Simiduia agarivorans SA1 = DSM 21679: one gene and its partners. The protein of the gene in region 2 interacts with the protein of the main gene of each other region in a pairwise test. Links are inferred from orthologs where the notes say so. Each region holds a gene or a part of one and is shown on either strand. Other genes may lie near its edges.

What was found. The genes of interacting proteins can lie anywhere in the genome.
Region 1: the proteins of ndk (region 2) and ung interact in binary tests that used the Escherichia coli proteins (3 or more experiments, as listed by UniProt). The link is inferred for Simiduia agarivorans SA1 = DSM 21679 from one-to-one orthologs.
Region 3: the proteins of ndk (region 2) and M5M_RS13875 interact in binary tests that used the Escherichia coli proteins (3 or more experiments, as listed by UniProt). The link is inferred for Simiduia agarivorans SA1 = DSM 21679 from one-to-one orthologs.

What each region holds. Positions count from the first base shown.
Region 1 is NC_018868.3:746,900-749,836, reverse strand. It holds ung (uracil-DNA glycosylase), read left to right. Parts: upstream 1-1,091; coding sequence 1,092-1,784; downstream 1,785-2,937. Other genes in the region: ygfZ (CAF17-like 4Fe-4S cluster assembly/insertion protein YgfZ), read right to left, coding at 2,646-2,937; M5M_RS03360 (HDOD domain-containing protein), read right to left, coding at 1,786-2,622; lysS (lysine--tRNA ligase), read left to right, coding at 1-1,035. UniProt on the Escherichia coli protein: Excises uracil residues from the DNA which can arise as a result of misincorporation of dUMP residues by DNA polymerase or due to deamination of cytosine.
Region 2 is NC_018868.3:1,044,462-1,052,881, forward strand. What follows is about bases 3,150-6,128. They hold ndk (nucleoside-diphosphate kinase), read right to left. Parts: upstream 4,863-6,128; coding sequence 4,437-4,862; downstream 3,150-4,436. Other genes in these bases: pilW (type IV pilus biogenesis/stability protein PilW), read right to left, coding at 3,150-3,240; rlmN (dual-specificity RNA methyltransferase RlmN), read right to left, coding at 3,252-4,409; M5M_RS04725 (SufE family protein), read right to left, coding at 5,000-5,410; sufT (putative Fe-S cluster assembly protein SufT), read right to left, coding at 5,429-5,956; M5M_RS04735 (HesB/IscA family protein), read right to left, coding at 5,956-6,128. Also shown: hisS (histidine--tRNA ligase), read right to left, coding at 1-390; ispG (flavodoxin-dependent (E)-4-hydroxy-3-methylbut-2-enyl-diphosphate synthase), read right to left, coding at 419-1,531; M5M_RS04705 (RodZ domain-containing protein), read right to left, coding at 1,559-2,449; more of pilW, read right to left, coding at 2,482-3,149; more of M5M_RS04735, read right to left, coding at 6,129-6,315; M5M_RS04740 (aminotransferase class V-fold PLP-dependent enzyme), read right to left, coding at 6,325-7,548; Fe-S cluster assembly protein SufD, read right to left, coding at 7,545-8,420. UniProt on the Escherichia coli protein: Major role in the synthesis of nucleoside triphosphates other than ATP. The ATP gamma phosphate is transferred to the NDP beta phosphate via a ping-pong mechanism, using a phosphorylated active-site intermediate.
Region 3 is NC_018868.3:3,080,701-3,083,632, reverse strand. It holds M5M_RS13875 (5-formyltetrahydrofolate cyclo-ligase), read left to right. Parts: upstream 1-1,132; coding sequence 1,133-1,732; downstream 1,733-2,932. Other genes in the region: M5M_RS13870 (methyl-accepting chemotaxis protein), read left to right, coding at 1,815-2,932; M5M_RS13880 (cell division protein ZapA), read left to right, coding at 590-892; M5M_RS13885 (TIGR02449 family protein), read left to right, coding at 378-587; M5M_RS13890 (UPF0149 family protein), read right to left, coding at 1-150. UniProt on the Escherichia coli protein: Involved in the removal of 5-formyltetrahydrofolate.

The DNA.
Region 1 (2,937 bases), 300 kb from region 2 along the record:
AGTGATCAGGAAATCCGTTATCGCCAACGTTACGTGGATCTGATTGTGAATCCGGAAGTGCGCGATGTGTTCCGCACCCGCACCAAGGTGATCGGCTTTATCCGCAATTACCTGAATCAGCAGGACTTCATGGAAGTGGAAACGCCCATGCTGCACGTGATTCCCGGCGGTGCCTCGGCGCGCCCGTTTGTGACCCATCACAATGCGTTGGATGTGGATATGTTCCTGCGCATTGCGCCTGAACTGTATCTGAAGCGTCTGGTGGTTGGCGGGTTTGAGCGGGTGTACGAAATTAACCGCAATTTCCGCAACGAAGGTTTGTCTACCCGGCACAACCCGGAATTCACCATGCTGGAGTTCTACCAGGCTTACGCGGATTACAAAGACCTGATGGACCTCACCGAAGATATGCTGCGCAAGCTGGCCATTGAAGTGTTGGGTTCAACTGCGTTTGAGTATCAGGGCACGGCGTTTGATTTTGCCCAGCCGTTCGACCGTATTTCCGTGGTTGACGCCATTCTGAAATACAATGCCGGCATTGAACGCGCGCAGCTCGAAGATATGGAGCAGGCAACCGCTATCGCCAATAAACTGGGTATCGACGTTAAGCCAACCTGGGGATTGGGTAAGGTACAGATCGAAATCTTTGAAGAAACCGCTGAGCACAAACTGATCCAGCCGACGTTCATCACTGAGTACCCCGCCGAAGTGTCGCCGCTGGCGCGTCGCAACGACGACAATCCGTTTGTCACCGATCGGTTTGAATTTTTCGTGGGCGGCCGTGAAATCGCCAATGGCTTCTCGGAGTTAAACGACGCTGAGGATCAGGCCGATCGTTTCATGCAGCAGGTGCAGGAAAAGGATGCGGGCGATGATGAGGCCATGCATTACGATGCCGACTATGTGCGTGCGCTGGAGTATGGCTTGCCACCGACAGCGGGCGAGGGCATTGGCATCGACCGCCTGGTGATGCTGCTGACAAACTCGCCCTCGATTCGTGACGTGTTGCTGTTTCCGCACATGCGACCCGAGTAACAAAAAGGCCGCTCTGCGGCCTTTTTTGTTTGACGCTAACTAAAGAGGTTAACGTTTTGGCCACCATTGTCGAACAACTGGATGCCGGCTGGCGCGCTGTTTTTGAGCAGGAGCTGGCCAAACCTTACATGCAATCGCTGAGGGACTTTCTTAAAACCCGTAAGCGGTCGGGTGCTGAGATCTATCCGCCGGATGCGCTGTGGTTTAATGCGTTTCTGACAACACCGCTGGCAGACGTAAAGGTCGTGATTGTCGGGCAGGACCCTTACCATGGCCCCGGCCAGGCCCATGGCCTCAGCTTCAGTGTGCCGGTGGGTCAGGCCTTGCCGCCCAGTCTGAAAAACATCTACAAAGAACTCTATGCAGCGCCGGCGGAATACCCCGATGGCGACCTGAGCCATTGGGCCAGACAAGGTGTATTGCTGTTGAATGCATCGCTCACGGTAGAGCAGGGGCAGGCTGCCAGTCATGCCGGCAAAGGCTGGGAGCAGTTCACTGCCGCTTGTCTGCAGGCGGTCAATCGGCAGTGTGAGCATGTGGTGTTTCTGGCCTGGGGGCGATTTGCTCACAAGGTGTGCGAATCGATAGATGCCAAACGTCATCGGGTGATTAAAACGTCACACCCGAGCCCCTTGGGTGCAACCAAGGCGGGTCGTGATTTTGTCGCGTTTTTGGGCTCGGATTGCTTTGGCGAAGCCAACCGTCAGCTGAGCCAGTGGGGCAAGCCAACCGTGGCGTGGCGGCGGTAATTTATTGCAGCATGGCCATGGCGGCTTCCATTTCGGCACTCAGATCGTCTGCTTCGGCGCTTTCCATGTCGGAGTCCAGCCCGAGGCGGGCAAAGGCTTTGACAGTGCCATAATCGACCTGTGCCAATGCGTGTGAACTGCCCATATAGCTTTGCAGCATGGCCACTGTTACCAGATCGGCATAGTCAGCTTCCGGTGCTTCACGGGCAAAATTCATGTGTTGGCTGGGCACTTTCTGAATCGCTTCGGGGAAGCCCCAGTGGGCGAGGATTCTATCGCCCAATGTGCCCTGTAATTGTTCTACCACTGTATCCAGCGTAAAACTGTCTTTCAGCAGCGAAGGGTGCTCTTCTGCGTAGGTCAGAATGGGCAGAACGCCGATTTTGTGCGTCAGGCCAGCCAGGGTCGCCTGATCGGGCCGTAACCGGGTGCGGTGCTTACACAGCACGTGGCAGATGCCAGCGATTTCACTCGAGCGGGTCCACACTTCTCTCAGGCGCCGGTCTATCAGATCGCTGGTGGCCTGGAACATCTGCGACATGGCGAGGCCCGTGGCAATATTGCAGGTGTACTCGATACCCAATCTCGCCAGTGCCATTTTCAGGTCAGTGATTTCTTTTGAGCCTCTGAGCAGTGGGCTGTTTGCCACTTTAATCAGGCGGGCGGTAAGTGCTGCGTCGGAGCCTATGACTTTGCCCAGCTGGTCGATCGAGGCGTCTGGGTCCTCGGCGACCTCCCGTACGCGCAAGGCGACCTCTGGCAGCGTTGGTAGCACCAGTTGATCTTTCTCGAGTGCGGTGATGATGTCTTGGCTGACTTTCTCGACCAGCTGGCTCATGCAGGCGTCCTTGTTAAATCTGACTATGACTCATTGTTTATAGCATAGGGAGGCTGAATGGGCCTGAGTATTTTATCGCCTGCTTGAAGTATGGTGTCTTCAGTGAGGGCGTCCGTGCGGACCTCCGCAAAGGCAAGCCATTGATTGGCCTCCGCCCGGTGTTGCTTGATGATCTTGCCTGAGGGGATTCCCTGTGTATCGGTAAGTACATCGGTTTCAGGCTGGCTTTCGCCAGATAGCAGCACGCACCGGGTTTTCAGCTTGGCCTTGTACTCCATGCGGGCAATGATTTCCTGACCGATGTAGCAGCCTTTT
Region 2 (8,420 bases):
TTCGATACCGATCTGATGAAACTGGCGTAAACGCCCTTTCTGCGGTTTTTCATAGCGGAACATGGGGCCCATGTACCAAAGCTTTTGCACCTGATTGTACAAAAGCCCGTGTTCTTCACAGGCCCGCACACAACAGGCCGTACCTTCAGGCCGCAAGGTCACACTTTCTTCATTGCGGTCGAGAAACGTGTACATTTCTTTTTCCACAATATCGGTCACTTCACCGATAGAACGCTTAAACAGCTCCGTTTGCTCGAGCACGGGAAAACGAATTTCCTGATAAGCATACCGACGTAATACATCGGAGACTGTATTTTCCAGGTACTGCCACAGGCCGGATTGCGCCGGCAGCAGATCATTCATTCCACGTATCGCTTGAATCTTCTTCACATCAACTTCCTGATTGCAGCATCCAACATCAATCGCGGGCAATAATCGCTGCGTCTTGTTCCGCTTTCTGGGCGGCTTTTTTGCGAATAAGTTGCTCCAACTCATCCACCAGATTATCGGCCTTCAACTTGGAGTTGGGTTCGCCGTCAATATAAACCAGATTATTGGGTGTACCGCCGGCCAGTCCGATGTCGGCTTCCTTTGCCTCACCCGGCCCGTTGACCACACACCCGATCACCGCCACATCCATCGGGGTGGTAATATCTTCCAGGCGGTTTTCCAATTCATTCATGGTCTTAACCACGTCGAAATTCTGGCGCGAACAGCTTGGGCAGGCAATAAAGTTAATGCCCTTGGAACGAAGGCGCAGGCTTTTCAGCATATCCCAGCCCACTTTCACTTCTTCAACCGGATCTGCAGCGAGCGACACGCGAATGGTATCGCCTATGCCATCCATCAATAGCAAGCCCAGTCCAATGGAGGACTTTACCGTACCAGACCGGAAACCACCGGCTTCTGTTATACCGAGATGCAATGGCTGTTCTATCTGAGTGGCCAATTTGCGATACGCCGCAACGGCCATGAATACGTCAGAGGCTTTAACGCTGACTTTAAAGTCCTGAAAATCGTAGCGATCCAGGAACTCAACATGACGCAGCGCAGACTCCACCAACGCGTCGGGCGTAGGTTCACCGTACTTTTTCTGCAAATCTTTTTCCAACGACCCCGCATTCACGCCAATGCGAATGGGAATGCCAAGATCCTTGGCTTTGGAAACAACAGCCTCAATGCGCTTTTCCCGACCGATATTGCCCGGATTTATGCGCAAGCAATCAACGCCCAGGTCAGCCACCCGCAGCGCGATACGATAATCAAAGTGGATATCTGCCACGAGTGGCACAGGCGACTGCTTTCGAATCAAACCGAAAGCCTCCGCCGCTTCCATACTGGGAACAGACACCCGCACGATATCAGCTCCGGCCTGCGCAAGACGCTGAATCTGCGCAACGGTCGCCTGCACATCGGTGGTTTCCGTATTGGTCATGCTCTGAATGGAAATCGGTGCATCACCGCCCACGGGGACATTGCCAACCATGATCTGGCGGGATTTCCGACGCTTAATGGGAGATTCAAAATGCATATACTACTCGCCTGAGCCCTGGCTCAACTATTCAACCTGTATTCGCAACGCGCGATTGGCGCCGTTTGGCGTGGTATCCACCGGACGTCCGTTTAATACCACGCTGGCCGCCCTGGCGTTACCTAACATCACATTAAACGGCGCGGTGCCCCGCAACTCCACACGGTCGCCTGATTGCTTGAGATCTGCGGCCAGCACGTCGCCTTTTGCGTCACTGACTTCAAACCAGCACTCTTCCGAAAATACCACTGTGAGTACATCACCAATAACTGTCGGATCGCGCTCTACCGCATCGCGAGTAACCACTGGCGTTTGCGTTTGTGCGGGCTCAACCCCCTGTGGACGTTCATCCGGCAGGACCGGCGCCTTATCTTCCAACGGTGCAGCCCCATCGGCCGACACCGTCACGTCCGGGCCTGATGATTGCGCACTATCCGGCACTGCGACTTGAGCTGACACCGGTGCGGGCCTGTTCTCGTCCATACGAGCCTGCTCTGGTTGCAGCCAAAACCACCCTGCAACCAGTACCACCAATATAAAGGGCACAAACCAGAACCGTGCAAGCACCGGTTTAAACATTTGCGCCGGTGTCACCTGTGGCGATTCCACCAGCTGACTCACCTCGCGGTTGGCGGCAAGGAATTCCTCGTATCGACCGATCATCTCAGCCTCGTCCAACCCAACCAGCTTGCAGTAAGCGCGGATATAGCCCCGCACAAATGCCTCCGCAGGCATATCCGCATATTGATCGGATTCCAGCGCTTGCAGCTTGGCGCGACTGATACGCAATACATTAGCCACCGTCTCCAGCGACAGTGACTTGCTCTCTCGCGCCTGCTGTAATGCCGCGCCCGGACTTAGCAATGCCTCAGCGGGATTCGCGTTATCTCCCGCCTCAGGCGTATTTTGATTGATCATGGTCTTGGCCGTAGTGGTTTTTATTGTTGGGTTTAACGGCTTTCCTTGCTTTTCTTATATTCCAGATATTCCTTGCTGTAGGGAAACAGATTCTTCAGCGACAACGCCTGACTGGCCTCTTTGTCCTTGTTACCGAAAATCCGCTCGATCTGGATACCCACCCAGAGACTTCTAGATGACGCTTTTGCATAACGTTCAAATTGGTTTAACGAACGCTTGGCTTCCGCGTACCGCTTCTCTTTTAAATGATACTCGGCCAGCTCCAGATGCGCCGCGGCCAAAGAGGGTTGCAGCAGTACAGCGTGTTCAAACGCAGCGACAGCTCGCTCCTCGCGATCCAGCTTTAACGCGGACACACCAACGCCATACAAACACACGGCCCGGCGCTCATAGTTCAGGTCTTCACTGGCCTTCTGATAGTGGTCATAGGCCTCCTGAAACCGGTCATGGTTGAACAGGAAGGTAGCGTAATTCAATCTGGCCTGCGTAAAAGAGGGATTCTTGCGCAAGGCCTGCTTAAAGTGCTTTTCAGCCAATTCCGGCTCGCCTTCCAACTGGTACAACAAGCCCCGGCCATTCAGCATGCCCGGATCGTCTGAATCCAGCTCGTACGCCTTATTCAAATGAAAGCGTGCGGAATCAAGATTTTTCTCGCCAATGTAGCCCAACCCCAGCTTGACGTGCGTCGCCAACGCCTTTTCCGGGTTTGGCTTGGAAACATCCTTTTCCATGGTGGTAATGCAGCCCGACAGAGCCAACACCAGGACCGCGAAAAACATTGCTTTTTGCATGTACACTCCGGCTAGTTTCCTACAATTCTCACAGCTTCTTCCTGCTGCGCCATCTGCCGGCGATAGCGTTCCGCCCGCCGGGTCAAATCATTTACGCTACCGGCCAACTGACCGCAGGCAGCGTCAATATCGTCGCCACGCGTGGTACGTACCGTGGTGACATAACCCGATTCAATCAGGATGGTCTGGAACCGGCGCAAGGCATTGTTGCTCACGCGCTTGTAATCCGACTGACTGAAAGGGTTGAATGGAATCAGGTTGATCTTGACCGGCACGTCGCGTAACAATTCAGCCAGTTCATGCGCATGCTCTGGCCGATCATTCACATGATCGATCAGGGTATATTCGATGGTTATTTTGCGATGGGTATCCGGCAGCTGCTCAATGTAGCGCTTGGCCGAGTCGAGTAACATCGCAATCGGGTATTTCTTGTTAATTGGCACCAATTCATTGCGCAGTGCGTCATTCGGCGCATGCAAGGAAATCGCAAGACATGCATCGGTGTATTCGCCCAAGCGATCCAACGCCGGCACTACACCAGACGTACTGAGCGTCACCCGACGCTTCGAAATACCATAACAATTATCGTGCATCATCAGGCTCATGGCATCCACCACATTGTCGAAATTCAACAAGGGTTCGCCCATACCCATCAACACAACGTTGGTCACTTTACGCGGGCCATTTACGCCCAACTGACCAAAGGATTTAGCCGCAATCCAAACCTGCGCGATAATCTCAGCGGCGGTCAGATCGCGATTGAAGCCCTGCTTTCCGGTGGCGCAGAAACTGCAGTCGAGCGAACAGCCGATTTGTGATGACACACACAAGGTGCCCCGCTCGCCGTCCGGAATGAACACCGTTTCAACGGCACTGCCACCTTCAACCTTGATAAGGAATTTGCGGGTACCGTCCACCGAGTCAAGCTGCTTCATGACTTCGGGGAAACGAATCTCCGCAACATCTTTCAACTTGTTGCGGAGATCCTTGCTGATATTGGTCATCTCGTCAAAGTCGACCACTCCCAGCTGGTGAATCCATTTCAATACCTGTTGGGCACGGAAGCGCTTTTCGCCAATGGACTCAAAAAACGCTTCCATTTTCGATTGCGACAAACCCAGCAAATTCGTTTTTGCCGGTACGCTTGCGACTTCCTGCACTTCAACCATGGGATTCACCTCAACGACTACCCGCGATTAGCGTGGGCAGATTTCAGTTACGGCGAAGAAATAGGCAACTTCACGCGCAGCAGAGGTTGTAGAGTCAGAACCGTGAACGGCGTTCGCATCGATGCTCTCTGCAAAATCCGCGCGAATGGTGCCGGCCGCCGCTTCTTTGGGGTTGGTTGCACCCATCAGCTCACGGTTTTTCAACACCGCACCTTCACCTTCCAGCACCTGCACCATGACAGGACCAGAGGTCATGAAGGCCACCAGGTCAGCAAAGAAACCGCGCTCTTTGTGCTCGGCGTAGAAGCCTTCAGCTTCAGCTTTGGACAGGTGTTTCATCTTGGAGGCCACCACTTTCAGGCCAGCCTTCTCGAAACGGGTGTAGATCTCACCGATTACATTCTTGGCTACAGCATCTGGCTTGATGATGGACAGGGTACGTTCAACGGCCATTTAAAACTCCGAAATAGACTTCAGTTTGTTGGAAATTGCGGAAAACGCCATAAACTCGCGATTTACAGCTTTCCCATACTAAAAACCCGCCGATTATACGCGGGTTTCTGGGGATTTTGTATGGATGGGGTCAGATTCTACGCAGCGGCCGCCGCCAGGGTTTTGATCCGGGCCACCATGGCCCGCAGGCCATTGCCACGGGTCGGACTCAGGTGCCGCTCCAGATCGAGTCGGGCAAAGTAGCCATCGATATCAAACGCGAGGATCTCGGCCGGGGCCCGGTCGTTATAAGCCGCCAGCACCAGCGCCACCAGCCCGCGGACGATCACCGCGTCGCTGTCTGCCAGGAACTGTAATTTGCCCGCTTCAACCCGTGGTTCTATCCACACATTGGACTGGCAGCCTTTGACCAGGCGCTCGGGGGTCTTCAGCGCGTCGCACATCACAGGCAAGGCCTTACCCAGATCAATGATGTATTTGTAGCGCTCTTCCCAATCGTCGAAAAACGCCAGGTCTTCCAGTATGTCGTCTACAGCGGGCAGGGTCATGACAGTGTCTATCCAGAATTAAAAAAACAGGCCGGCTTCCAGCTGAGCCTCTTCGCTCATCATCTCGCGCGACCAGGGCGGATCAAACACCAGATTGACCACCACCTTCGCCACGTTTGGCACCTTGCCGACGCGGTACTCCACGTCGCTCACCAAGACAGGCCCCATACCGCAGCCAGGGGCCGTCAGCGTCATATCGATACTCACTTGCCCCCCTTCTACTTCGACCTTATAAATCAGGCCGAGCGAGACAAGATTAATGGGTATTTCGGGGTCGTAAATGGTCTCCAGCGCCGCCCACACCTGTGCTTCCTGGACCCGACCGGATCCATCATCGGTAAAATCGAGCTTCTCCGGCTCACAGCCAATGGCGTCGGCATCCGTCCCGTCAATGCGCAACATATTGCCCTGCCAGGTAACCGTGTAGTTACCGCCCAGGCTTTGCCGGATATTGACGAACTCGCCTTCCGGAATGTCTACCGGCACGCCAGACGGCACTCTGCGCGCAGGCGTCTGCCGGCGGGTTACCACCATTTGCTGCTGCATTATTCCTGCACCGAAAAGCTTTCACCACAACCGCACTCAGCCACCACATTGGGGTTGTGGTACTTGATGACGCGATTCACCCCCTCAATGGCCATATCGATTTCCGTGCCGCGAATCACCGGAACAGCTTCCGGGCTGACAGCCAGCTGCAATTCAGGCGACACCTGCACCAGATGATCACCGGGCTCGGCGGATTCCACGGTATCCAGTACATAGGCAAAACCGGTGCATCCGCTGTTCTTTATCGACAAGCGGACCAGCTTGCCACCCTGCGATTGCAGCTTGCTGACAAAGTGGCGGGCCGCCTTGTCGGTTACTGATATAACGGGGGCATTGGGATCAAACGTCGCAACACTCACTGTATTACCTCACGCCAGCATAAACCTGACTTTGTCGAGCGCCGCGAAAAGCGCATCCACTTCGTCAAGCCGATTGTATATAGAAAAAGACGCACGCGCCGTCCCCGGCACACCCAAACGGTTCATCAGAGGCTCGGCACAGTGATGGCCGGTGCGGATGGCGATACCCTGTCGATCCAACAGGAATCCCACATCGGCCGGGTGCCCGCCGTCCATCAGGAAACTGAGCACACCGGCTTTTTGCGGTGCAGTGCCCACAACCCGTAAACCGTCAAAATCAGTGGCCAGTGCTTCCGCCCTCGCCAGCAATGCTGCCTCATGGGATTGAAGGCCGGCCAGATCCAACTCACCGAACCACCGCACCGCCTCTCCCAACCCGATAACACCGGCAATATTGGGCGTACCCGCTTCCAGCCGGTAAGGCAACCGATTCCACTCGGCAGACTGATAGCTCACGCTACTGATCATTTCACCACCGGTTTGCCACACCGGCCATTCAGCCAGAATCGATTCACGCCCCCACAACACACCAACCCCGGTGGGGCCAAACAATTTGTGCCCGGAAAATGCGTAAAAGTCACACCCCAATGCCTGCACGTCAACACCGCCGTGGGCGACACCTTGCGCGCCATCCACCAACACCAGCGCGCGCGGGGCCAGCTCGCGCACTTTAGCCACCATGGTCCCGACGGGATTCACAGTACCCAGCGAGTTGGACACATGGGGAAACGCAACCAACCGGGTGCGGTTACTGAGGCAGGCAGCAAAAGCATGCTGGTCCAATTCGCCAGTATCGAATATGGGCGCGATGTTAAGCGTGGCACCAGCTTTGGCACACGCCTGCTGCCAGGTCACCAGGTTGGCATGGTGCTCCAACTCGGTCGCGACCACTTCGTCACCAGCAGACAATTGCTGCGCCAGCCCGTGTGCCACAATATTGATCGCTTCGGTAGTACCGCTGGTCCAGATGACTTCCTCGCGCTGACCGGCATTGATAAACCGGGCCACCTGATCACGCGCCGCTTCAAACCGGGTAGTTGCCTCGTCGGCAAGGCGATGTGCCCCGCGGTGCACATTGGAATTACATTGAGTGTAGTAGTCCACCAGCGCATCAATCACACACTGGGGTTTTTGGGTGGTGGCAGCGTTGTCCAGATACACCAAAGGATTGCCATCAATCCGGCGGGACAGTATCGGAAACTGCGCCCTGACGGCTTCTACATCAAAACTCATTGCGCTTCCATCCTCGCGAAACGCTCGCGCAAACGAGGCCGCAACCATTCTGCTAGCGCGGCGTTAGGCATTGCATCCACCAGCTCATTGATAAATCCGAAGTTGAGCATGATCTGTGCTTGCGCCTTGCTGATTCCTCGGCTCTGCAAATAATAAAGCGCCTGCTTGTCAGTTTCGGCAATGGTGGCACCGTGCGCACAGCGTACATCGTCGGCGTAGATTTCGAGCTCGGGCTTGGTATTGACCTCCGCGCCCTCGGACAAAAGCAGATTGCGGTTATTCAATTCAGCCAGGGTTTTTTGTGCATCGCGATGAATGTGAATGCGACCATTGAAAACCGCACGCGCCTTATCCGCCACGATACCGCGAACATTTTCTTCCGTGGTCCCATTGGGCGATGCGTGCTCAATGGTGGTATGGAGGTCGAACAATTCGCTGCCATCCAATAAATAAATTGCATTCATGGCAGCCGTGGCAAACTGGCCTGCGTGGATCACGTCCACGTCCAGACGGGACAAGTCGGATCCGAAACCCACCAAAGTGGAATTGAGTTCGCTTTTACCGGCCAGTGAAAAATGACAACCGCCAATGTGCAGCGCCGCACCACCGTTCAGAACGAAACGGTAGTGTTCGAGGTGTGCTGATTCCTCCAGCAGATACTCCGCATAGGCGCAAGTAAAACTTTCAACCGCGGACTCACTGTGTTCAATCACGGTGGCACGGGCACCGGCAGCCAACTTCACCAGCACACGCTGCTGAACCTGCTCACCCTCGCCAGCCTGATATACCACCCGCAACGGCCGCTCGACTTCGACGCCGGCCGCCACCTCGATATACACACCGGTGGTTGCCAAGAGGTCGTTAACCAGGCC
Region 3 (2,932 bases), 2.0 Mb from region 2 along the record:
CCATTGGGCCTGATTCAGGCCCTTCGAACCGCACAGCCGACCACACAACACACCCTGCAGATCGGTCGGGCTGGCCAGGGATTTAGCCACCAGCAACTGATCGGCAAAACCGTCAAAACCGGGCATGGCGGGGGCGGGTACATCAGACATAACGGGGTCCTGCATCGGGTGAATAGCGTGATTTGCCGCCATGCTACCAGAAGCCGCCACGCTGAACAGACGCCAGTGCCTGGCCCGTTAGCCCAAAAGCACCAAAAAAGCTTTATTTTTCGGGCACATGCCTCACATGAGTGAGAAATTACTTGAACACTTGTTGACCCCCGCCAACGGGCTGCATATAGTTATTCGTCAAAAGGTACCACCAAACTCCCTACATCATGGCCGAATCTCAATACGCGCAACTGGAAAGCAAGCTCAATCAGCTCATCGAGCTGTGCCAGCGGCTGGACAAAGAAAATGCCGCGCTCAAGGCCCGCGAGGCCACCTGGCAACAGGAGAAGCTGCGGCTGGTCGAGAAAAACGAACTGGCCCGCAGCCGGGTGGAGGCCATGATCAAGCGTCTGAAAAGCCTGGAGTCAGAGGGATAAGCATGAGCAAGCCCCCCGCCAATGCCGTCGTTGTGCGCATATTGGACCGCGAATATCAGGTGGCTTGTCCACCGGAAGAGCGCGATGCGCTGTCTTCCGCTGCCCGGCAACTGGATGAACGCATGCGCGCGATCCGCGCCTCCGGCCATGTGATCGGCCTCGAGCGCATTGCCGTGATGGCGGCCCTGAACCTGAGCCACGAATTATTGGTGGCAGGTAAATCTGGCAACGCCGCACCCGCACAAGACCTGCACCCGCTGATCAGCCGGTTGGATAAAACCCTGGCGCAACTTGACGCGGAATAAATTTCCTTCGATAAGTCAAGATTGTTTTTGCGGGCCTCGGGGTTACAATAAAGCCCTCCCTGAGGTGTTCGTTTGTCCGGCAAGTCCTCGAGCCGATAAATTTATACCCGGCGGCGTCTAGCTGGTGTTGGTGTGCATGTCCGCGCGTCGGAAAGCCTGATTCACCACAGATTCCGCCACCTTGAACCATCGGGTTCAAGGCCAAGCCGGCTACGGCACACTCGGGGTCCTACTTTATCTATGACTGCCTATTCCGATCAGATTCACGCCCAACGCCAATCGCTCCGACGCGAATTGCGTGCGCGCCGACGCGCCTTGCCCCAGCGCCAGCAAAAAAGCGCGGCACTTGCGCTGGCCGAACACCTGCACAAGCATCTCTGGTTCGCGCGCGCCAAACACGTGGCATTTTATTTGCCCGCCGATGGCGAATTGGACCCGCGGCCATTGCTCAACCTGGCACTGGCGGCCGGCAAGCATTGTTACCTGCCCGTAGTGCAGAAAAATGGCCGGTTGCACTTCCGGCGCTACCGCCCCGGCACAATGTTGCGCGCCAACCGCTTTGGCATTCCCGAACCCACAGCGAGCGCACCGCAACGTCAGCCCTGGCTGCTGCAGCTGGTTTTACTGCCGTTGGTGGGTTTTGACCTGTGCGGCGGCCGCCTGGGCATGGGCGGCGGTTATTACGACCGCACCTTCTGCCACAGACCGGGCCATCCGCGCCCCCAAGGCAAGCGCATCGGCCTCGCGCACAGCTGCCAACAAGTGGTACGGCTGCCTGTGGCGTCCTGGGACGTGCCCTTGCACGCCATCGCGACTGAAGCGCGCCTTCACGCGGTCTGATTGCTGCCTATACTGACGACTAAGGGCTCGCGGCTAACAGCCGACATACTGAGCATGCCCTGTCGATTCTCCGGAGCAATTCATGACCTGGTTCCACAATCTTTCCTATCGCTGGAAAATCAGCCTGCCCATTGGCCTGCTATTGGTGCTCAATCTGATGGTGGGCATCAACGGCCTGATGATCAAAAACACGCTGGCCGGAGATGCAGAAGAGCTCGGCAACAAATACCTGAATGCGCTCGACCTCTTGTTGCAGGCCGACCGGGACATGTACCAGGCCCAGGCCGCCGAGCGAAGCCTGGTATTCCTGAGCGCCGACAACCCCAACTACGGGTCGCTGAATGAAAGCCTGAAGGAGAATCAGCAGCAGGCGCTCGACCGCGCGCTCCAGGCCAGCCAATTGTCACCCGCTATCGCACAAGTGGCACCGTCACAGGCCATCAGGGAGCTTCATGCCGATTGGGTCAGCGCATCGGCAAGCCTGCTGAGACAACGGGCGTTGCTGGAAGCGGGCGACCCAGCCCTGACCGCGCTCAGCTACGGTGACGTCGCCAAGCGGTTTTCCGACCTGCGCAGCAGACTCGACCAGGCCGGCGAGGCGCACCAGGCCGCAGTCACCCGGTTTGTCGCGCAAGCACAACAGGACGCCGATGATGCCGGCACGCATGCAACCGTCTTACTGGTGGTTGCCGGCGCCTTTGGCGCACTGGCCCTGTTTGTGCTCCCGCCCTTATTCACCCAGGGTCTGAACCAGATCAACGCCACCATGGCCGACATTGCGCGGGGTGAGGGCGATCTCACCAGCCGCACCCGGCTGAAAACCAAAGATGAACTGGGCAGCCTGTCTGCCAGCTTCAATTTGTTCATGGATAAACTGCAGAAAACCGTCGCCAGCGCCAAACACACAGCCGATGAAGTGCGCGCAGCCTCGGATAACATGCACACACTCGGTGACGCCAACCGCGCCACCATGTCCGCGCAGAACAATGCCATCCGGGCGTTGGTGGCCTCGGTTGCAGAGCTGTCAAAAACCGTGACCGAAATTGCCGAGAACACCAACCTCACCGCCGAGCAGGCACAAACCGCCAACAAGCTGACCAGTGATGGCTCCAGCACGGTGAATACCACCAAAGAACAGATTGCGTCGCTCGCCAAACTGGTGGAAAACACCTCGGAGTTGATCAGCAAAGTCCAGCAGCA